DNA from 3 places in the Cycloclasticus sp. PY97N genome. Region 3 is predicted to be linked to each of the others. Evidence: predicted binding sites of a transcription regulator. Region 3 holds the regulator's gene; each other region holds the start of a gene.
The links. The regulator PhoB, encoded in region 3, activates phosphate uptake and scavenging genes when phosphate is short. The targets are predictions, from matches to a motif close to GNNTGTCATAAAACTGTCANAT.
Positions count from the first base shown of each region.

Region 1 (7,492 bases), 1.0 Mb from region 3:
TCAGCGGGCCCTTGAAGAACCGTCCCCTGTTTATCAAATTTAGCACCATGACAGGGGCAAACTAGCTTGTCTGGCGCCACAGAAACGGTGCACTTTTGGTGTGTACAGCTTAAGAGCAAGGCAACATATTTTCCATTTTTTTGTTGATGTAGAAAGATCGGTGCCTTGACAGTCGTGGCCTGCAAAATAGCAAAGTCATCGTTTTCTAATACAGTTTTATGAGCAATTATTTTATTGTTTTGCTGCGTTTTTAAAAGAGTGGTTTTGATATTGGGTGATGTTTGGCAGCCCACTAATAAGGAGGCGCCGCAGCTACTTGCTAAGGCGAAGCTGCTGGATTTTTTAATAAAAGATCGCCTATCCATTTAAGGTGCTCCCTAGTTTAATAATGTGTACAGTTTGCCTTATCTATTTGATAGCTTAGTTTCTTTGTAGCGCAGCGATGCGTTCTTCAAGCGGTGGGTGAGACATAAAGAGTTTTTTGACTTGTCCACCATTAATACCAAAAGCGGCTAATTCTTCTGGCATATCAGTTGGCTCATGACTACGCTGTAGGGCTTTTAATGCGTTAATCATTTTTTGTTTACCGGCTAAATTGGCGCCGCCTTTATCGGCATGAAACTCACGATAGCGCGAGAACCACATAACTAGCATGGAGGCTAAAAAGGATAACACGACCTGAGCTAACATTTGGGTCACAAAATAACCAATGCCATGCCCACGTTCATTTTTAAGAATGACCCTATCCACAATATGACCAATGACAGAGGCAAAGAAATATACAAAAGTATTCACCACACCTTGCATCAATGCCATCGTGATCATATCACCATTGGCAACATGGCTGACTTCATGCCCAAGCACGGCTTCTACTTCATCTCTGTTCATTGCATTAAGTAAGCCAGTACTCACGGCCACTAAAGCATCATTCTTATTCATCCCAGTTGCAAAGGCATTGGGTGTAGGGTTATTAAAAATACCGACTTCTGGCATACCAATGCCTGCTTTTTCCGCCTGTTTTGAGACCACAGAAACAAGCCATTGCTCTGTTGAATTTTTAGGCTGATCAATAACCTGAACACCCATGGAACGTTTTGCCATGGATTTTGACATGGCCAAGGAAATGACCGAACCGGTCATGCCAACGATCAGAGAGATAATTAATAAAGCATTCAGGTCTAAATCGACCCCATTTGCCTGCAAAGTACCTGATAAACCAAATAGGCTAAATACCAAGCTGATAACGACCATAATGGCTACATTAGTGGCTAAAAATAAAGCAATTCGAGTCATGTTAAAAATGTCCTTAAACAATATAAAAAGTATTTGGGGGTGAATTTTGTAAATTCAAGTTTAGGTATTTTAAGCTAAATATCTTACTCGACGTTTGCTTGTCTCAATAATCTAAATACCCTATTTTTGATACCTAATGCTTAAACGGTTAAGCGTTTTTGTTTAAGGACAGAGAAGGTTAGTTTGATTACTTGAACGTTCGATTCTAGTTAGGAAAAAGACAGCGTTGCAAAAAAATATAAAACATTAAAGTGAAAGAGGGTGAATAGGCCAGCTAAGTAACGTGCAGAATAAATTTTGCTATTAAACTAGTCAGTTAAACAATTTGGCAAGACAGGGTGTAGCCTAGGTTTGCCATAACACTGGACTCTTTGTTTAAGTCAGCCATGGTCACGTCTTGTTCAAGAAAGAACTGTTTATCAATGCTTAGCATCATTTCGCGCCCATCAACCTGAAGCGATAATAAATCGATAACTAAGGGCTGGCGGCTATTATTTAAAATAACAGCTAAGCGAAATAGGCGAATTAACCGCGTTAACATTTTATGGCTGATAATTCGAATGTCGGGAAGCCGTCTTCGTCTAAACCGTTTTCTAGCCCCAATGACGATGGTTGAAAGCAGAAGCTGTTCGTCTTGGTTATAGCCCGCAAGGTCACTGTTAGCCAAAATATAAGCTGAATGTTGCTGAAAGTCAGTCACATTAATTTGCTGGCCAACCTCATATAAATAAGCGGCCTCAAGTAATAGAGTCTTAAGTTTCGTTGAGGTTAGACTCCAGCTTTTTGAAGTTTGGTGCCAAAATAGCTCGCAAGTTTCTGCTATTTGTTGGGCCTGCCTACGGTCAACGTTGTAAAGACGTTGTAAATGTTGGCGAGTACGCAGTCGTGTATCTCCTTGTTTATTTTGTTGCTCCATTTCAAACAAGACGCCCTCGCGCAAGGCAGCAGAGCAGAATGTCAAAGCAGTTAGGTTTAGGCTCTTCATAAGGGCAATCATAATGGCTAAGCCAGCAGGTAAAACCATGGCTCTAGCTTCGTCAATACCAACTAATGAGAGCTTAGAGACACCGTCTATTTGGCATAATAAATGTTGTAATTTGAGTAAGGTATTTAATTCTAGACGGTCGGTTGTTTCGCTGACTAAACCGATCGCCTTAAAAAGGGCTTTGGCGGTGCCTGATGTTGCAAAGGCCTTATTTGGGTGACTTGTCCTAAAATGATGGGAACACTGCTCAAGCTTTTGCAGTGCGGATACCTCGGCCCGTTTAAATGATTTTTGATTCACGCCTTTACTGAAGTAACGTTCTGTAAAGCTGATGCAGCCCATGTTTTTGCTGTCTCTATATTGAGTATCAGTGCCTTCACCCAGCACTATTTCAGTACTGCCACCACCTATATCAACCACCAAACATGAGTCTTTGATTTCTTCGCTACGAACGACCCCTTGGTAGATTAATCTGGCCTCTTCAGAGCCTGAAATTATTTCAATAGGAAAGCCCAATGAGTACTCAGCCAGTGAGAGAAAAGCATTACGGTTAACAGCTTCTCGCAAGGTATGAGTGGCCACGACACGACATTTTTTAATTTGATGTGTTTTTATTGTAGCGCTCATTTCTTTAAGACTGCTTGCTGCTCTTAGCATCGCCTCGTAACTTAATTCATTAGCCTTATTTAACCCCGCTCGTAAGCGTACTCGATGTTTTACCTTATGCAGAGGTTCAAGCTTACCGGCATTTAAGCGAGCAATAATTAAGTGAAAACTATTAGAGCCTAAATCTAAGGCAGCAATTAATTCTGATTGGGTATCGGCGTTAAGGCTAGTCATTTCTTGTTAGACTCAAGGTCTTTTAGATAGTTATACACCGATATTTGAGAGCGAATTTTTCGCTTATTGCCTCGTGGCAAATATTTGTTATGTTGTTTCTTATCTATAATTCTGGCCTTTGTCTTATCAGACCATTGGAGGTTAAAGATATGGATAATTTGTTGCTGAATGGCAGGGTCATAAATAGGGCAGCCAACCTCTACACGCCGCTCTATATTACGCGTCATCCAGTCTGCCGAACTAATGGTAACGCGAGGGTCTCCATTATTATGAAAAATCGTAAATCGTGTATGTTCTAAAAATCGGTCGACAATAGAAATAACTTCAATATTGTCACTAAGCCCTACAACCCCAGGAGCTAAACTGCACATTCCCCTCAAGACGATTTTAATTTTCACACCGGCACTACTGGCCTCGTACAACTTATCAATAACTTGCTTATCATCAATGTTATTCATTTTAATAAGAATTTCAGCCTTATGCCCTTTTTTGGCCATCTTTATTTCATTCTCAATCGATTTATTAATCCAATCTCTTGTGCCGATAGGGGAAACAATTAAATGTTTAAAAGTGGTTTTTTTATAACTGTGCGCAATAAAGTCAAAAACAAGCGCAACTTCCTTGGTAATCGCTTGTTTGTTGGTAAATAAACTAAAGTCGGTGTAAACCTTAGCTGTTTTTTCGTGAAAGTTACCGGTGCCAACGTGAGCGTAATAGGTTTGTTTTTTATGTTCATGTCGGCCAATTAAACATAATTTAGTGTGGCACTTTAGTGAGGGTAAGCCAAAGTGAACCTTAACACCCGACTCGGTTAAGATACGCGCCCATTCCATGTTGGCTTGTTCATCAAAACGTGCGTGTAACTCAATAACAGCAAAAACTTCTTTGCCATTTCTAACCGCATTGATCAGTGACTTGATAAGCCTACTGTTGTTGGCTACACGGTAGAGGCAAATTTTTATTTCAAATACATTTGGATCAAAAGCTGCCTGACGTATCAATTCGGTAAAGTGATCAAACTTGTGATAAGGGTAACAAAGCAAAATGTCTTGCTGCTTTATTGCATCAAAAGGGCAGGCGTGACGGGAAAATTGCCTAGAAACCAAAGGCGTTAACGGAGGGTTTTCAAGGTGTTTACGCCCCACATTAGGGAAGTCAATAAAGTCTCGGAAATTATGATAACGACCACCTGGCACCACACTATCATGACGTGTAATGCCAAGTTTAGATTTCAGCATGTCGATAGCATGATCTGGCATGGCTCGTTCGTACACAAATCTCACAGGCTTAGCATGTAGGCGCTGCTTTAAACCGATAGATAATTTTTCTAAAACCGATAAATCAATATCATCGGTTAGACCGAAATCAGCATCTCCCGTTACCTTCATAGCGTAAACATTGCAGACCTTGTAATTAAAATAGGCGGAAAAAATATTGTTTATGCAATAGCGAATAATATTGTCGGACATAATAATATCTCGTCGTCGTTTACCTTTTTCACGTGGTAATTCAATAAAACGAGGAGAGTCTGTGGTTGGTATCGCAATGGCTGCATACTGTATGTTTTTACCACCCAGCATTTCACAAATTAAATAGCTGAGGTCATCTTTTAATAAGGCCGCTAAATTAGTGTTTTTATTGATAATAATAGGCTCAATAAAACCTTGTAGGTGATTGGTAAAGTATTTTTGTAGCCAGCTTCCTTGCTCGGGGCTCAGTTGATCTTCATTAATTAAGAAAATGTTTTTATGCGCGAGCCCTTTCAATACCTCATGGTAAGTGACATCAAATTCTTCTTGTAGCTTTAAGACCTTTTTTTGTATATCACGTAACAAGTTTTTGGTCGGTGTTTGTTCATCAAGGTCTTTCTCAATAAGAACCCGACGCTTAACATTGGCAACGCGCACCCTAAAAAACTCATCTAGGTTGTTTGAAAAAATACCTAAAAACCGGACTCTTTCTATAATAGGTGTGGATTTATCAGCCGCTTCTTGTAGCACGCGCTCGTTAAAGGACAGCCAGCTGAGTTCTTTCGCAATATATTTCGCCTCTAATTTTTTGATCACCTAACCCACCTAAGCTGTTTACTAAAACTTTATTATGTAGAGGCAAGATGACAGGTTCGTGACAGTGTCTAATCCTTTGATTTTATGGGGCGAAATTTTCCTGTTCCACGGAAAGGGCTGAGATAGGTATTTGTGCCTCGCGTCTGCATATTGTCATCGTTCTGACACTTCGTTGTCATCATCATTGGTTACATTCACTGCAAATTCTAAGGATGAATGCCATGCTGAATACCACACGAATATCTCGTTTAGATTATTGCTTCAAAATTGTTTTGGAGCAGTCTCGTATTTGTGATTTAAAAGTTTGTAATAAGCAAAACCTGATCTATCTCTTGTTAATGTTAGTCATTTCATTCGGCCTCTTCAGCGGTGAAGAAACCCCCATAGTTGCTGGACAGCAAATTGGCTTAAGTGGCTATGAAATTCACGCAACGCCCAAGATGATAGCGGGTGTTAAAGATAATGCATCTGGCCTAACCTATAACAGTAATACGAATACATTATTTGCTGTTGTTAATAACCCAGAAACGCTACTGGAGCTGACAAAAGACGGTGAGCTAATTCGTCGTATTGATTTAATTGGCTTCGAAGACACAGAAGGGGTGATGTATCTCGGCGGCGAACGATATGCCGTGGTTGAAGAGCGAAAAAGAACCTTGGTAATGTTCGATATTAATGCGCAAACAAAGGTTGTTAATAGGGCGGGCTTAAAGAGCCTTCAGTTGGCCATAACATCAGGTAAAAACAAAGGATTTGAAGGGTTAACTTATAACCAAGACAGTGGGGATTTATTTATCATTAACGAGAAAACACCTCGTCAACTGATAAAGCTGTCGGGTTTTGTTGAATCATCTGATATTGCTATTTCAACGCCGTTTTCTTTAGAAAAAACCTCTTTTGGCGGTGATGATTACTCAGGGGTGCATTATGACGATCAAACAGGCCACCTAATACTCTTAAGTGACGAATCTCGTCAAATGGTTGAAGTCAATAAAGAAGGGATTGAAATCAGCCGATTGGGCTTGAGTAGAGGGAATGCTGGTTTGCATGATGATGTACCGCAGGCTGAAGGTATAACAATGGACAAAGACGGTGATATTTATGTCATCAGCGAGCCTAACTTCTTTTATCGTCTCAAGAGTAAAAATCGCTTGTTAAAAGTCGCGTCAAAAAATGACTAATTGAGTTAAATCAAACTGGCTACCCCATCTATACCATGGCTTCGGTATTTAACTGGGCAAGGTTTACCGGCAACGGTTATGTGCTGGTTAGCCTTGGTGTTCTTGTTATCTTTCAACTGTTTTTTACCTATCAAGAACCGATACAGGACCTGTTGGGTACAGCTGCAAGCAATTTTGCTAAAACTTGTGTTAGGCATAACAATCACGAACTTAAACTAGCGCCTTCTTTAAGTTGTAGGTCAGCCTCTTTTTATACGCACTACTTTCATAATTTCTAAATCAATGCCAGCAACAGTTTCTTCTGTTGGGTAATACGTCATGTTTACTCGGGCGCCTTTTAAGCTCTGGTATTGACCTTTGCGCTTGAATTTAAAGGGCACAGTGCAACCTTCTACCATCAACGTGTGTAAAACCCAGTCGCCTTGAGGGCGTTGAACATGTGACATAACCTTCATTAATTCTGAGTGAGTAAGGCTGGGGTGTTTTTCAATTAGTTTTTGGGGGTCTGATTGCATGTTTTTTAATGATTAATTTAACCAATAACCGTTAAAGAACTTATTGGTTCTTTGTTAAGAGTGGGCGCTAGCTAGACTGACCCCATAATTCACTCTATTTTGATATTCACGTTCTTTTAGGGTACTAGGAATAACTGCATTTATAAGGTACAAGTTATCAAAATAATGGTTAAGATACGACAACTAAACGAACAAGGAAAAGATGATGAGTAACTCAATTTACGATATAGCGCTAACTAAAATTGACGGTAACGAATCAACCCTCTCTGACTACCAGGGAAAGGTTATGCTGATTGTTAATGTGGCTTCTAAATGCGGCTTAACCCCTCAATATGAAGGTTTAGAGGCGCTTTATCAAGCGTATCAAGACAAAGGCTTGGTGGTATTGGGTTTGCCTTGTAATGATTTTGCAGGGCAAGAACCGGGCAGTGATGCTGAAATACAAGCATTTTGTTCAACAAACTATGCCGTCAATTTTCCGCTGTACAGTAAAGTAAACATAAATAGCAGCCCAAGACACCCGCTATACGAATGGCTTATTAATGCCCAGCCAACAAGCAAACAGCTAGAAGGTGGTCAGTTAATGAGCCGACTGGCAGAAAAGGGTTTATC
Region 1 is NZ_CP023664.1:961,569-969,060, forward strand. It holds gene CPC19_RS04825 (ubiquinol-cytochrome c reductase iron-sulfur subunit) at 1-365, opposite strand, end outside; gene htpX (protease HtpX) at 421-1,293, opposite strand; gene CPC19_RS04835 (Ppx/GppA phosphatase) at 1,610-3,118, opposite strand; gene ppk1 (polyphosphate kinase 1) at 3,115-5,184, opposite strand; gene CPC19_RS04845 (SdiA-regulated domain-containing protein) at 5,406-6,365, shown strand; gene CPC19_RS04850 (hypothetical protein) at 6,605-6,880, opposite strand; gene CPC19_RS04855 (glutathione peroxidase) at 7,083-7,492, shown strand, end outside.
Region 1: a site for PhoB is predicted at 5,333-5,354, ahead of ppk1 (polyphosphate kinase 1). Genes of this name have one in related genera too.

Region 2 (7,492 bases), 460 kb from region 3:
TTTGCTGAACATGAGCAAGTGCGTGTAAAAGCAATTGAAGAATATCAACACAAACCTTGTTTAATAGACAGCCCTTTATCGTTGGACCGCAATAGTAGCTACAAGCTCTACCCGCCAATGGTTACCATTCAAATTGATGGCGGCCGTAAAGATAAAATTCGCCCCGGCGATATTTTAGGGGCACTAACCGGCGATGCTGGCTTAGAAGGCAAGCAAATCGGCAAAATAGATATTTTTGACCGCTCCAGTTATGTGGCGCTTGAACATGAGGCTGTGCGACAAGCACTGAACTACCTCGCCAATGGGAAAATTAAAGGCCGCCCGGCTAAAGCACGGAAGGTTCGCTAATTAAAACGGATGTCTACTCTTGTAGAGCGGTTAGTAGCATTAACCGCCTACATAACGTAAACGCTTTTTAGCTTTTAGTTTATGCATATCGGTCATGATCAGCCCATCTATACAGTGTCCAAAGTTCGCATCTACATTAAAATCAATGTAGCGAACACCGCCTTCATCACATAAATCGGCGTATTGCTTGTATAAGGTTGGTACGGTGACATTCATATGCGCTAAGTGTTCTTTCATGACTCTAAAGTCGTCACTTTGATTATTGCCGGTCAGCACATCTGCCACCTGCTTTTTTATTTCTGGCCTCATAATATAGGGCGTTCGAGAGGTGGCTAAGCAATCGGCATCAGGAAAGTAATGCTGATAGAACGTCACAATCAACGCTTTAGCTAGTTCAGGGTAAGCATCACTTAAGCTAACAGGGCCAAATAAGTAGCGTGTTGATGGGTACTTCCTAAGGTAGGCGCCAATGCCATACCATAAGTGGTCTAAGCTGCGTTTACCCCAATACTTAGGGCTGACAAAACTACGGCCAAGTTCTATACCCTGTTCAAAATAAGGAGCAACTTTCTGCATGTTATAGTCAAAAAGTTCTTGGCTATAAATGCCTCGACCCTTGTCTAAATCCATTAAGCGTTTTACTTCAGCGAGTCGATAAGAGCCTACAATTTCAAGTTCTTGCTCATCCCACAAAATAATATGGCGATAATGCTTATCATACCGATCAAGATCTCGGCTTTTGCCTGTGCCTTCACCGACACGCCGAAAAGTCATTTCCCTTAAGCGCCCAATTTCATTCATGACCGCAGAGTCCGGTCGATAATCAAATAAGTATATTTTCTTTTCATCGGCTGTTTCGCCCAGTAACTCACCCTCTTTTAACTCATTTTTCAGGGCCTTTCGATCACGCGGGTGAATAATGGTCTGTTCTGTTTCCAGCAGGCTCTTTTTTCCTTTACCTAGCAAGTAAGCATGGCGACGAACCAATCGCGCAATTTCTTTACGTTTTAATGGCAAACTATCTATAAAACGGTATGGGATGGGAGCGCCCACCTTGAAGCTTATCGTTTTCGAGTTTTTATTAAAAACCTCATGCGCTAACAACATGCTTGATAAAGGCTTGTAGAACATTGAACTGCTATAAAAAAGAGATGAGTTCCGCGCCTTAACGTAAATTGGCAAAATAGGAGCTTGGGTTTTCTTAGCAAAACTTAAGAATCCGCTCGACCATTTTCCGTCACGTACTCCGTTCGGTCTCATTCTTGACACTTCGCCTGCAGGAAAAATAATAACGGCTTCTTCATTATTTAAACTCTGCAAAATACGCGAAATACTACTCTTTTGCGTTGATTTTCTTAAATTATCAACGGGTAATAATAGACTGTCTAGCGCCTTAAACTCCATTAACATGTCATTAACCACTATTTTTACATCGCGGCGCACCTCACCAACAAGCTTTAACAGCGATAATCCATCGAGCGCACCCAGTGGGTGATTAGCAACAATAATTACGCGGCCACTGGCGGGGATATTAGCCCTGTCACTGTGTGATGCTGAGTAACTAAAGTTAAAAAATGCAAATACTTGATCAATAAAATCAAACCCCTCGTCATCTTGATGATCTTCTAGGAATTGATTCACTTCATTTTCATGCATCAGTTTTTTTAAAAAACCAACCGTTGGTTTTTTAAGCCATGAGCCACGTTGCTCAAAATTTGGGAATTTTTGCTCTATTGTTTGCTCAATATTTAGCATACTACTTAATCGTCCGTTATTTTTTTACTAAAATTTTCGAGGGCTAGCCAGCAAAAATGTGCTTATAAAGCATTAGCGATGGCATCAAACCTTGATCCGTTTTCATGAAGTTTTCCTAGTTCATATCACTATTTAGTTTTTAATTTATCGTTAGAATAATCTTTGTTTATGAACGTTTTATAACAATTGCTTGACGCTTTAATGAATGCTGCAAATGCACACTCTCTGCTATAATGTTCGATTGAATGTTTCCATTATGTTAATGCTCCTTATATAACTGTCTGCAAATCCCTATGTTTCAACTTATCCTTTCTCGTTCTCAAAGCCTAAAAAGTGATCTTCTTTCTGGCCTTACCGTTGCACTAGCTCTAGTACCCGAAGCCGTTGCCTTTGCTTTCGTAGCAGGGGTTGAACCCTTAGTCGGTTTATATGCTGCTTTTATGGTCGGTTTAATTACCGCGGCTATTGGCGGCCGTCCGGGAATGATTTCTGGCGCAACCGGCGCACTGGCTGTTGTTATGGTGAGCTTGGTGGCAACTCATGGGGTTGAATATCTATTTGCAACCGTTGTCTTAATGGGTGTTTTACAAGTGCTGGCTGGAGTTTTTCGCTTAGGAAAATTCATTCGCTTAGTGCCACACCCTGTGATGTTAGGCTTCGTGAATGGTTTAGCGATTGTTATTTTTATGGCTCAGCTGCAACAATTTCAATTCCTTGATCCGGTCACCGGCGAGCTTGCTTGGCTACAAGGTGAGCAGATGACATTAATGTTAGGCATGGTGGCGCTGACCATGGCCATTATCTATTTCTTACCCAAATTAACGAAGGCCATTCCATCATCATTGGCTGCGATCTTAACCATCGTTGCCATTTCTATTGGCTTAGATATGGACTTACGTACCGTTCAAGATGTGCTTGTCGATATGACTGGCGATCCGGTGGCGACTATTGCTGGCGGCTTACCGCAATTCCATTTCCCTAGCGTGCCGCTAAATCTTGAAACGCTGAAAATTATTTTCCCTTATGCGCTGATTCTTGCTGCCATTGGTTTAATTGAGTCTTTATTAACCTTAACTCTGATTGATGAAATAACCGAAACGCGTGGCCGTGGAAATAAAGAATGCATTGGTCAAGGCGTTGCCAATGTGGCTACCGGTTTTTTTGGTGGAATGGGTGGCTGCGCGATGATTGGTCAAAGCATGATCAACATTAATTCTGGTGGTCGCGGACGCGCTTCGGGGATTTCCGCTGCGTTATTCTTACTTGCCTTTATTTTAGTTGGCTCATCACTGATTGAAATGATCCCCGTTGCTGCCTTAGTCGGCGTGATGTTTATGGTGGTACTGGGTACATTTGAATGGGCCAGCTTCCGCTTATTGGGCCGCATCCCAACTTCCGATACACTTGTCGGTATTACTGTTGCGGTTGTTACCGTGCTAACTGATTTAGCCATTGCGGTTGTCGTAGGTGTCTTAATGTCTACCTTAGTGTTTGCTTGGAAACATGCTAAAAACATGCACTTTGAGATTGAAGAAAAAGATGGCGTTAAAATTTATAAGCCAACTGGTCCGCTATTTTTTGCCTCCATCCATAACTTTCGTGACCAGTTTGACCCTTATAACGACCCACAAGAAGTGATTGTTGATTTTGCACGTTCACGCGTCTCCGATCATTCGGGCATTGAAGCCATTGATGCCTTGGCAGAACGATACATGAAGCAAGGCAAAACACTGCATTTACGTCATTTAAGCCCAGAGTGCATCAAATTATTACACAAGGCTAGAAAGCTAATTGAAGTTAACGTGATTGAAGACCCAAAATATTCAATTGCTGATGATGAACTAGGCTAACAATGTTAGCCTGCCTTACATAGAGGCTTGAACGCATTTAATAATGCCGTATTCATACTCTTCATCCAAGGCCTCATAGATAGGTTTAATGCGGCCTTTTGACTCATCTTCCAAAGACTCTATAGTCATGATGATTTCTTGATATTCACTGTCGTCTAAATCGAGTACCTCTTTGACATCCAGTAGCCCTACTTCAATTGCATCGGCTAAATGTCCATATACCGTGTTTTCTTTCATATCGCGCTGTGTTGCAATCGCCTTTATATCTAAACCCTCTTGATACAACATGAGCGTCTCATTAACCGTTGCGCTAAGCCGATTATTCAATAATTCTGCTAACGGGTACTTTGCAATTTCTGCCAAAAAAACCTGGCCATAACGCTTTATTTTTTGATCACCCACGCCACTGATATACCGCATATCGCCAATCTCAACCGGGCGCTTTTTAATCATTTCCATTAAGGTTGCATCATGAAAAATGACATAGGGCGGCACACCACTGTCTTCCGCTAGTTGCGTTCTCAAAGCTCGTAAAGCGTCCCATAACGGCTCGTCTTGTGGGCGAACAGGGCTTTTCTTCTTTTTTTCTGTTGTCAGCTTTTCTTCTTTTGTTTGCTTTCTTAGCGCCAGTTTTTGTTCACCGCGTAACACTGGTCGGCATTTTTCTGTCAGTGTTAGCGAGCCATGGCTTTCTGCTTCAACATTAATAAAGCCAAGCGCTATCAACTGCCTAAAAATAGTTCGCCATTCCATCGTTGAGAATTCTTTACCAATGCCAAAGGTACTTAACTGCTCGTGCTGGTTTTGCCGGATACGGTCATCAGCCTTGCCCATTAAGACATCAATAATATAATTAACGCCAAAGCGTTGCCCTGTACGATAAATGCTCGATAAAATCTTTTGCGCCGCTTCAGAACCATCCCATTTTTCAGGCGGTGTTGTGCAATTATCACAGGCACCACATGGCTGTTCTAACCGCTCATCAAAGTAGCCTAGCAAGGCTTGCCGCCGACAAGCAATCAGCTCGCAAAGCCCCAGCATAGATTCTAATTTATTATGCTCAACACGTTTATGCGCCTCATCGGCATTGGAGTTTTGCATAAATTGTCGCAGCGTCAATACATCTTGCAAGCCATACGCCATCCATGCATTTGCAGGCTCGCCATCACGGCCTGCACGACCGGTTTCTTGATAATACGCCTCAATACTTTTTGGTAAACTTAAGTGCGCTACAAAACGTACATCCGGCTTATCTATGCCCATACCAAAGGCGATTGTAGCGACAATAATCACCCCTTCATCGCGTAAAAAACGCTGTTGGTTTTTTTGCCTAAGCTCTTGCGATAAGCCCGCGTGATAAGGCAATGCGATACGCCCTTGTTCTGTTAACCATTCGGCAGTCGCTTCTACTTTCTTGCGTGATAGGCAATACACAATGCCTGCATCTTGCGCATGATTTTCCTGTATAAAGCGCCACAACCGTAATTTCGGGTTATTACCTTCAGAAATAGCATAGTGAATATTCGGCCGATCAAAACTATTGATGAATACCCGCGCCCCTTCAAGTTGTAATTGCGCAATAATTTCATCGCGCGTACGTTGATCAGCTGTGGCGGTTAATGCAATACGCGGCACTTGTGGAAAACGCTCATGCAGCACACGTAACTTTTGATATTCTGGCCTAAAGTCATGCCCCCATTGCGATACACAATGCGCCTCATCAATCGCAAACAAGGCAATATGGCAGCGCTCCAACAACGACAGCATAATAGGGTTCAACAACCTTTCTGGCGCTACATACAATAAATCTAAAGCGCCATTTAATAATTGCGCCTCCACTTCTCGCGCCTCAGCGACATCGAGTGTTGAGTTTAAATAGGCTGCTTTAATACCCAGTTGATTAAGCGCATCCACCTGATCCTGCATCAGCGCAATCAATGGCGATACAATAATCGCAGTGCCATCACGCAATAAGGCTGGAATTTGGTAGCACAGCGACTTACCACCGCCTGTGGGCATCAGCACAAAGGCATCGCGCCCTTGCTCTAACTCATGAATAATTTCACCTTGTGGCTCACGAAAAGCGTCGTAACCAAACGTTGACTGTAAAATAGATTGCGCGCGATTCATCAATACAAGGGCTAATAAAAAATATAATTATCGCATAAACAAGCCTATCCGCAGCTAAACGAATCGGCTCACAACCAATAACATTAGCCATACAAGAACCAGCGTAGGCCACGTTTAAGCATCGCACTCGGGCTTTAGGTATAATGCCAGCTTTCCCATCTGTACGACCCAAAACATGTTGAAGTTAAGCAACGTATCGCTCCGCCGAGGAACTAAAGTATTATTCGAGAATGTTTCCTTCACGCTGCACTCAGGACAACGCGTTGGTATTAGTGGTGCCAATGGCTGCGGTAAGTCTAGTTTATTTGCGATGGTGTTAGATAGCCTCCACCCCGATAGCGGTGATTTTTCTATTCAATCGGGCTTTGTGATTGCCCACGTTGCCCAAGAGTTAGCCGCCACTGAGCAAGCCGCTATTGAGTTTGTGATCGATGGCGATAAAGAACTCCGCGATATTCAGCAAAAAATAGCCCATGCAGAAGAGCAACACGACGGCCACCGTGCTGCCGAACTGTATGCTGAACTAGAAACTATTCAAGGCTACACTGCCAACTCGCGGGCAGCGATTTTAATGAACGGACTGGGTTTTAAGGCCACCGATTTAAACAACCCTGTTACCAGCTTTTCTGGTGGCTGGCGCGTACGTTTAAACCTTGCAAAGGCACTCATGTGCCGCTCCGATCTGCTGCTGTTGGATGAACCAACCAATCACTTAGACTTAGATGCAGTTATTTGGCTACAAGAGTGGCTACAAAGTTATGCTGGAACCTTATTACTTATTTCTCACGATAGGGACTTTTTAGACGCTGTTGTCGGCAATATTCTACATATTGAGCAACAAAGTGCGATGCTCTATAGCGGCAATTATTCTCAATTTGAACGCGCTAGGGCTGAACGCTTGGCCCAGCAACAGTCTAATTTTGAACGCCAACAAAAAGAACGTGCACACATTCAAAGTTATGTTGATCGTTTTAAAGCAAAAGCAACTAAAGCGAAGCAAGCCCAAAGTCGCTTAAAGGCACTGGAGCGAATGGAATTGATTTCTGCCGCACATATTGACTCTCCTTTTCATTTTGCATTTTTCAAGCCTGAACGGGTCTCGAATCCATTGATCAAAGTTGAAAAGACAACACTGGCCTACAGCGACAATGTCATTTTAAATAATGTCTCTCTATCTATAAAACCCGGTGATCGCGTTGCATTATTAGGCCCAAACGGCGCTGGTAAATCGACATTAATTAAGCTTCTCGCAGAAGAAAACAAGCCAACAAGCGGCAGCATTGAATGTGCCGAAAGCCTTAAAGTTGGTTATTTCGCACAGCACCAGTTAGAGCAATTAGATCCTAATGCATCACCCTTATTGCATTTGCAGCGATTAGATAAAAAAACCACCGAACGTGATTTAAGAA
Region 2 is NZ_CP023664.1:413,369-420,860, reverse strand. It holds gene dbpA (ATP-dependent RNA helicase DbpA) at 1-348, shown strand, start outside; gene CPC19_RS02110 (lysophospholipid acyltransferase family protein) at 388-2,103, opposite strand; gene CPC19_RS02105 (SulP family inorganic anion transporter) at 2,397-3,953, shown strand; gene recQ (DNA helicase RecQ) at 3,969-6,083, opposite strand; gene CPC19_RS02095 (ATP-binding cassette domain-containing protein) at 6,259-7,492, shown strand, end outside.
Region 2: a site for PhoB is predicted at 2,270-2,291, ahead of CPC19_RS02110 (lysophospholipid acyltransferase family protein). Genes of this name have one in related genera too.

Region 3 (7,492 bases):
ACTTGGTTTTTTGTTTCACCGTAATAAACTTTACTCCACGTTGTATACGCAGGGTAAGCAAAACTTGAGCCCGTGCCTTCAATTTTAGCTGCGTGAGCCGCTGTCCCAATCGTTAGGCTAAGCAGTCCTAGTGCCACTATCTTTTTCATTTTCATATTTTTTCCAATTTAGTTGAATATTTGGCAAAGCGTTTGCTCTACTCTGTGCATCATTTTAGGTTTGGTATGTGGCATTATAATGAACGCAATGTGACAGTTTGATGACAGCCTTATGGGTCTATTCTTTCAGCGGGAAATACACACTGAAAACAACTGCCTTCCCCTTCTTGACTATCGATAACCAGATGCGCCTCATGCCTTTCTAACTCATGTTTTACAATGGCTAACCCTAGGCCTGTCCCAGTTTTATTTTTTATATTATTTTCAGCTACCCGGTAGAAACGCTCTGTTAATCGAGATAAGTGTCTGGCGCCTATTCCTTGACCTGTATCTTTAACAAAAAGCTGCCCCTGACCTTGCTCATTGATTGCCCAGCCGACACGAATCTCACCATTTTCATCAGAGTAATTGATGGCATTACCAACCAAGTTTCTCAACACGGTTAATAAGGAACCTTTACTGCCCTTTAAATTAAGACTCGATGGAACATCAAACACCAATGATTGCTGATGCTCATTTGCCGCTGACTGAAATTCGGACTTAATTTGTTCACATACACTGCGCACATTAACCAAGCTATTGGCTGCCTCGACTTTACCCTCTTCTAGCCGACTTAGCGCTAATAGCTCTTCGATCATGGTTTGCATTTTAATCACTTGCTGATCAACTTTACGTAGCGAAGCACCCACTTGCACATTATCCTCAGCGGTTGAAGCCAACAACATTTCCACATAGCCCTTCATGACCGTTAGCGGCGTTCTTAACTCATGCGATGCATTCGACACAAAGTCTTTTCGCACTTGATTCGTGCGCTCAACCTTAGTGACATCTCGTATCAACAATAAACGTTCATCGTCACCATATGGCAATACCCTTATTTCAATCTTTTCTGCCGACCAGCTGGTGTCTATTACAGGCGCCTCGATCACAATGGCGTCATCGCTCTTGAGATTTTTAAGAAAGTGCGTAAACCGAGGATGCCTTACTAAATGATTAATCAGTTGCCCGGTATCTTCTTTTTTTAAAATAAGTAGCCGGGAGGCTTGCTTATTGAACCACTTAATCTCATTAGACAATGAAAGAATAACCACACCATCTGGAAAAACAGAAATTAACTTTTTAAACCGTTCCAGTTGGTATTTAACACTGTCTTTTTGTGCCAGCCCCTGCATCTTAGATTGATAGATGTCTTCCGAAATTTGACCAAACAAGCCATCTTCAAACGGCAGGTCATGATCACCAGACTTCTTAGACCACCTATATAAACGTTGTAACCGACGATATTGAAAGACAATGTAAGCCAATAAAAAAAGTGCCAACACCTCGACGGGGTAACCGACTAACACACCCAAAACACCAACTGTTAAAAACCACAATAGAAAGGTGTTTCGCTCATAGTTATGATTTATATTCACGCGCTTAAGTTCACCAATTTATAACCAAACCCTCTTACCGTTTGAACCAAGTCTGCACAACCCTGAGCATCTAATATCCGTCTTAAACGCCTAATGTGTACATCAACGGTACGATCTTCTACGTAGACATTATCGCCCCATACATTATCAAGCAGCTGATTGCGAGAGAACACTTTATTGGGGTTTGTAGCAAAGAAAGACAGCAATTTATACTCTGTCGGGCTCATCATCAGGTCCACCTTATTGATAGTGACTCGATGACTCGATGGGTCAATAAACAACGGACCAATTGATATCACCCCTGTTTCATTTTCTGTACTGGTTCGTCGTAAGACCGCTTTCATTCTGGCAATGAGCTCTTGCACAGAAAAAGGCTTGGTTACATAATCGTCTGCGCCTGTTTCCAAGCCCGATACTTTATCTTCTTCCGCGCTGCGTGCCGTCAACAGGATAATCGGGATACGTTTGTTTTCTTCTTGATTCTTTAAAAACTTGATCCAATCTGGCCCACTAATTCCGGGTAACATCCAATCTAACAAGATAATATCGGGCGTCGTATCTCGCAAAGACTCTTGCGCTCTCATTACATCTTTACACCACGTTACTTCAATATTATTCGTTTGAAGAGAAAGTTGTAGCATTTCGCCAATATCCTCATCGTCTTCAACCATCAATACATTCATTGTTTCCATAAAAAAGCCATTTAAGTAAGTGTTTACAGAATACCTAATATTTATGACAACACGGTGACAATTTACAAACTACTTCTAACTTGCTTCGGAGAAAACCCTGTCTCTAATTATTAAAAATAACAGTAACGCACTGAACCACCTTAAGGCGCCTGCGGTTTCTCGACCAGTAAACTTTTTATAATGCCCCGTTATATGAACGTCATACAACTGTCATATTATTGATTGATACTCCCCACCTATGACACATGATGAAAAACTACACTATCAATCGCTTTTAGATATATTAGCAACAGACTCACTGACTCCGCTCTTTCAGCCAATCATTTCGATGAAAGACAATAAAATTTATGGTTACGAAGGCTTAATTCGTGGCCCCTCTGATGGTCCGTTACACTCCCCCATCAACCTTTTTAACGCTGCGGCTAAATATGATCGGCTTGCCGAATTAGATTTACTTTGTCGAAAAGTAAGCATTCAACGGTTTGGCGAACTTAATTTAAATGCCCGGTTATTTATTAACACCATTCCTGAAATTCTCTTACAAAAAGATTATCAGCATGGCCACACATTAAAGTATATAAAAGACTCTAATTTAGATGCTAGCCAAGTGGTTATTGAACTGACTGAGCAATACCCTATTGAAGATTATGACCTGATGGCAAGTGCAACCAAATACTATCAAGATATGGGGTTTTCCATCGCCATCGACGATTTAGGTGCAGGCTATTCAGGCTTAAGAACCTGGTCTGAAATTAAACCCGACTTCGTAAAAATTGACCGTCACTTTTTAAATGACATTCATAACGATATCAACAAGCAAAAATTTGTACAGTCTATTGTAGATATTGCAAAAGGTGTTGACTGTAAAGTAATAGGTGAAGGTATCGAGCTACGCGGTGAGTACCTACAGGCTAATACGATGAATATTGATTATGCACAAGGTTTTTACTTTGCCCGCCCCAATTCCAAACCAACTGAGTTATTGGATTGCTCGTTATTTTCAAGCAGAAAAAATAACTTCAAACCTAAATTTAATATAGAGCGTTCAGATAATACCGCTGCAAAGCTACTTTTTTATGTCAAACCTATTTATACCCATACTAAGTTTTACGACATTGGTGAGCGCTTTCAATCATCACCTGAGCTAACAGCGCTTCCAGTCCTAAATGACGACGCTACTGTTGCAGGCGTTATCTGGCGTACTGAGTTTTTAACTATTTATGCTAGCCGCTATGGAAAAGAATTAAACAGTAAAAAAAATGCTTTATCTTTTTTAGACATTAAGGCGCTAAAGGTAGATATTACTTTATCACTCAATAAAATTAGTCAGCACATCACCAGTCAAAACAACCTCGCACAACATGATGATTTTCTTATTACCTCATCTAACCGCTACAAAGGCATGGGCAAACTTCTTCATTTATTGAAAGAAATAACCGAGATGCAAATCACCTTTGCCCGCCACATGAACCCTCTTAGCAACCTACCTGGCAATGTTCCTATCAGCCAACGAATTAATCACTCCATTGAAACTCAACAAGATATCGTTATTTGTTATTTTGACCTAGATAATTTTAAGCCGTATAACGATACCTATGGGTTTGGCGAGGGCGATAAAGTGCTCCGAAAAACTGCTAAGCTGCTGACAGATTCTGCAGATACAGACATTGACTTTGTAGGGCATGTTGGCGGCGATGACTTCATCATTATTTTTCAAAGCAGCGACTGGCAGCATCGATGCAACTCCACTTTAAATAACTTTAGCGCCCTAACGTCAGAGTTCTACTCTCAAGAACACCTTCTTAACGGAGGAATCTCTGCGTTAGATAGAAATTCTGAGCCGGTGTTTTATCCACTTTTATCAATCTCTATTGGAGCATTAAGGCCGCATGATTTCGGCTTTTTTAGGTCAGAAAATGATCTCGTCTCTATTGCTAGCAACGCAAAATCTGCAGCTAAAAAGATACCCGGCAATAGCCTTTATCAAATCAAGCCTTCAAAACAATTAAGCAACATGTCCGCCTAAATCATGAAAATGTTCTATGACAGGTAGCCACATTATGCTTGCCGACAAAAACACCCAATCTTGAAACTGTTGCCCAACTGGCGAACACCGATCAAACAGGTGCCGCCAGTTAGACTATGATTTAGTGGCCTTTTTAACCACCACTAAACAACATCTCAAAACCTCTTAGCGTTTCTTAAACACCAAAGCATCGTCTTGCACATCTATATCAACCACATCACCAGGCACAAACTTACCCGCCAATAAATCTTGTGCCAGTTCATTTTCTAAGCGTTGTTGTATCGCACGTTTTAAGGGTCTAGCACCATAAACAGGGTCAAAACCGGCTTCACCTAATTTATCCAACGCAGCTTCTGAAACAACCAACTCTATGTCCCTATCTTGTAAACGCTGACGTAAAATATCTACTTGAAGAGTGGTAATAGCACGAATTTGTGTGCGACCCAAGGGGTGAAACACCACAGACTCATCAATACGGTTAATAAATTCCGGTCTAAAGTGTTGCCCGACCACTTCCATCACCGCACTTTTCATCTCATTATAATTAGCCTCACCCGCTAGCTCCTGGATACGATCTGAACCTAAGTTCGAGGTCATCACGATGACTGTATTTCGAAAATCAACCGTGCGGCCTTGCCCGTCTGTTAAACGGCCATCATCCAAGACTTGTAACAAAATATTAAAGACATCCGCATGTGCTTTTTCAACTTCGTCCATCAAGATAACACTGTAGGGTTTACGTCGAACCGCTTCGGTTAAATAGCCCCCTTCTTCATAACCTACATACCCTGGAGGCGCACCAATTAATCTTGCAACCGAATGTTTTTCCATAAATTCAGACATATCAATTCGTACGATTGCTTCTTCAGTATCAAATAAAAACTCAGCTAATGCCTTGCATAACTCTGTTTTACCAACCCCTGTTGGGCCTAAAAATAAAAACGAACCATTAGGGCGATTAGGGTCTGACAGGCCTGCTCGTGAACGACGAATTGCATCGCTGACTGCTTTAACTGCTTCTTCTTGACCAATAACGCGATCACTTAAACCAGCTTCCATTTGCAATAGTTTTTCACGCTCGCCTTCAAGCATTTTGGAAACGGGAATACCCGTCCACTTAGACACAACCTCAGCAATTTCTTCTTCGGTGACTTTGTTTCTCAATAAGGTAAAGTCCTGTTCACCACTGCCTTCCTCAGCCTCTTGAATTGCTTTTTCTAATCGTGGAATTTCGCCATATTGCAACTCTGACATACGTGTTAAATCACCGGCACGCCGAGCCGTTTCCATTTCAAGCTTTACCTTTTCGAGCTCTTCTTTATGCTGGGCACTGCCTTGCATAGCAGCCTTCTCAGACTTCCAGACTTCTTCCAAATCAGCATACTCTTTATCCAACTGGTCAATTTCAGTTTCAAGTAACTGTAATCGTTTTATAGATGCATCATCGGTTTCTTTTTTTAACGCTTCGCGTTCAATTTTCAACTGAATTAAACGCCGCTCTAACCGGTCCATTGATTCAGGCTTGGAGTCCATTTCCATACGAATACGACTCGCTGACTCATCAATTAGGTCAATCGCCTTATCAGGTAATTGTCGATCAGTTATATAACGGTGAGACAATACCGCCGCTGAAACAATAGCTGGGTCGGTTATATCTACGCTATGGTGTACTTCGTATCGTTCTTTTAAACCTCGCAAAATAGCGATGGTATCTTCTACACTGGGCTCATCAACCAATACTTTTTGAAACCGTCGCTCTAATGCGGCATCTTTTTCAATATATTGACGGTATTCATCTAAGGTTGTCGCTCCTACACAATGTAAATCACCGCGTGCTAACGCTGGTTTAAGCATATTTCCGGCATCCATCGCACCGTCACCTTTCCCGGCACCAACCATCGTATGCAACTCATCGATAAACAAGATCACTTGCCCTTCTTGTTTTGACACATCGTTAAGCACTGCTTTTAGGCGCTCTTCAAATTCACCACGGAATTTTGCACCCGCGATAAGGGCGGCCATATCTAGCGACAACAAACGCTTAGATTTCAAATTTTCAGGCACCTCGCCATTAACAATACGTTGCGCTAGCCCTTCTACAATAGCGGTTTTACCTACTCCTGGCTCACCTATCAGCACAGGGTTATTTTTTGTCCGACGTTGCAACACTTGAATAGTGCGTCGAATTTCTTCGTCACGGCCAATCACAGGATCCAATTTTCCTTGCTCTGCACGTTCCGTCAGGTCAATACTGTATTTTTCCAGCGCCTGGCGGTTCTCTTCTGCATTTTGATCATTCACCGCTTCACCACCGCGTATATCATCTATCGCTTTTTCTAAAACACTTTTAGTCGCTCCCGCTTGTTGTAGCGCTTTGCCTGCTGACCCTTTGTCTTCAAGTGCCGCTAAAACAAATAACTCACTTGAAATGTAGGCATCCTGACGCTTTTGTGCCAACTGATCGGTAATATTAAGCAAACGCCCTAAATCATTAGACATTTGCACGTCACCGGCTGCACCTTCAACCGTTGCTATCCGATCAATTGTTTCGCCTAAAGATGAGCGTAGTTGATTTACATTGACGCCTGCCAGTTGTAGTAAATGACGCACGCTAGCACCTTGCTGGTCAAGCATAGCGACCAAGACGTGTGCCGGTTCTATAAACTGATGATCCTTACCCAGTGCTAAACTTTGTGCGTCAGAAAGCGCAACTTGAAACTGACTGGTGAGTTTATCCATTCGCATATTTTAACCCTCATTAATTTAATAACTAATTAATGGGGGATGAAATGAGTGTTTTCAAGCTAGCCCAATAGTGCCAACTTTAGCTTTAGTGAATAAAGCTGTGTAACCAACCAATTAAACCAATACCAAACAGCATCAGTAAAATTTGCTCTACGCCTGCTGCTAGGTTAATTCGTTTATGCAGCGTTGGAATCAAATCTGCCACTGCGATATAGATAAAGCTAGCCGCAGCAAACGCTAAAACATATGGTAAAAGGTGTTCAAAATCTGCTAGCCAGAAATAGGCCAGCAAGCCACCTATTAGCGTTGCGAAGCTAGAAATAACATTGTACAAAATAGCTTTTTTACGGGTAAAGCCACTTTGTAGCAAAATAGCAAAATCACCTATTTCTTGTGGAATCTCATGAGTCGTTACCGCTAATGCCGTCACAACACCTAAATGAATATCTGTCAAAA
Region 3 is NZ_CP023664.1:2,380,617-2,388,108, forward strand. It holds gene pstS (phosphate ABC transporter substrate-binding protein PstS) at 1-155, opposite strand, end outside; gene phoR (phosphate regulon sensor histidine kinase PhoR) at 269-1,573, opposite strand; gene phoB (phosphate regulon transcriptional regulator PhoB) at 1,570-2,265, opposite strand; gene CPC19_RS11600 (GGDEF domain-containing protein) at 2,504-4,291, shown strand; gene clpB (ATP-dependent chaperone ClpB) at 4,457-7,036, opposite strand; gene CPC19_RS11610 (ZIP family metal transporter) at 7,122-7,492, opposite strand, start outside.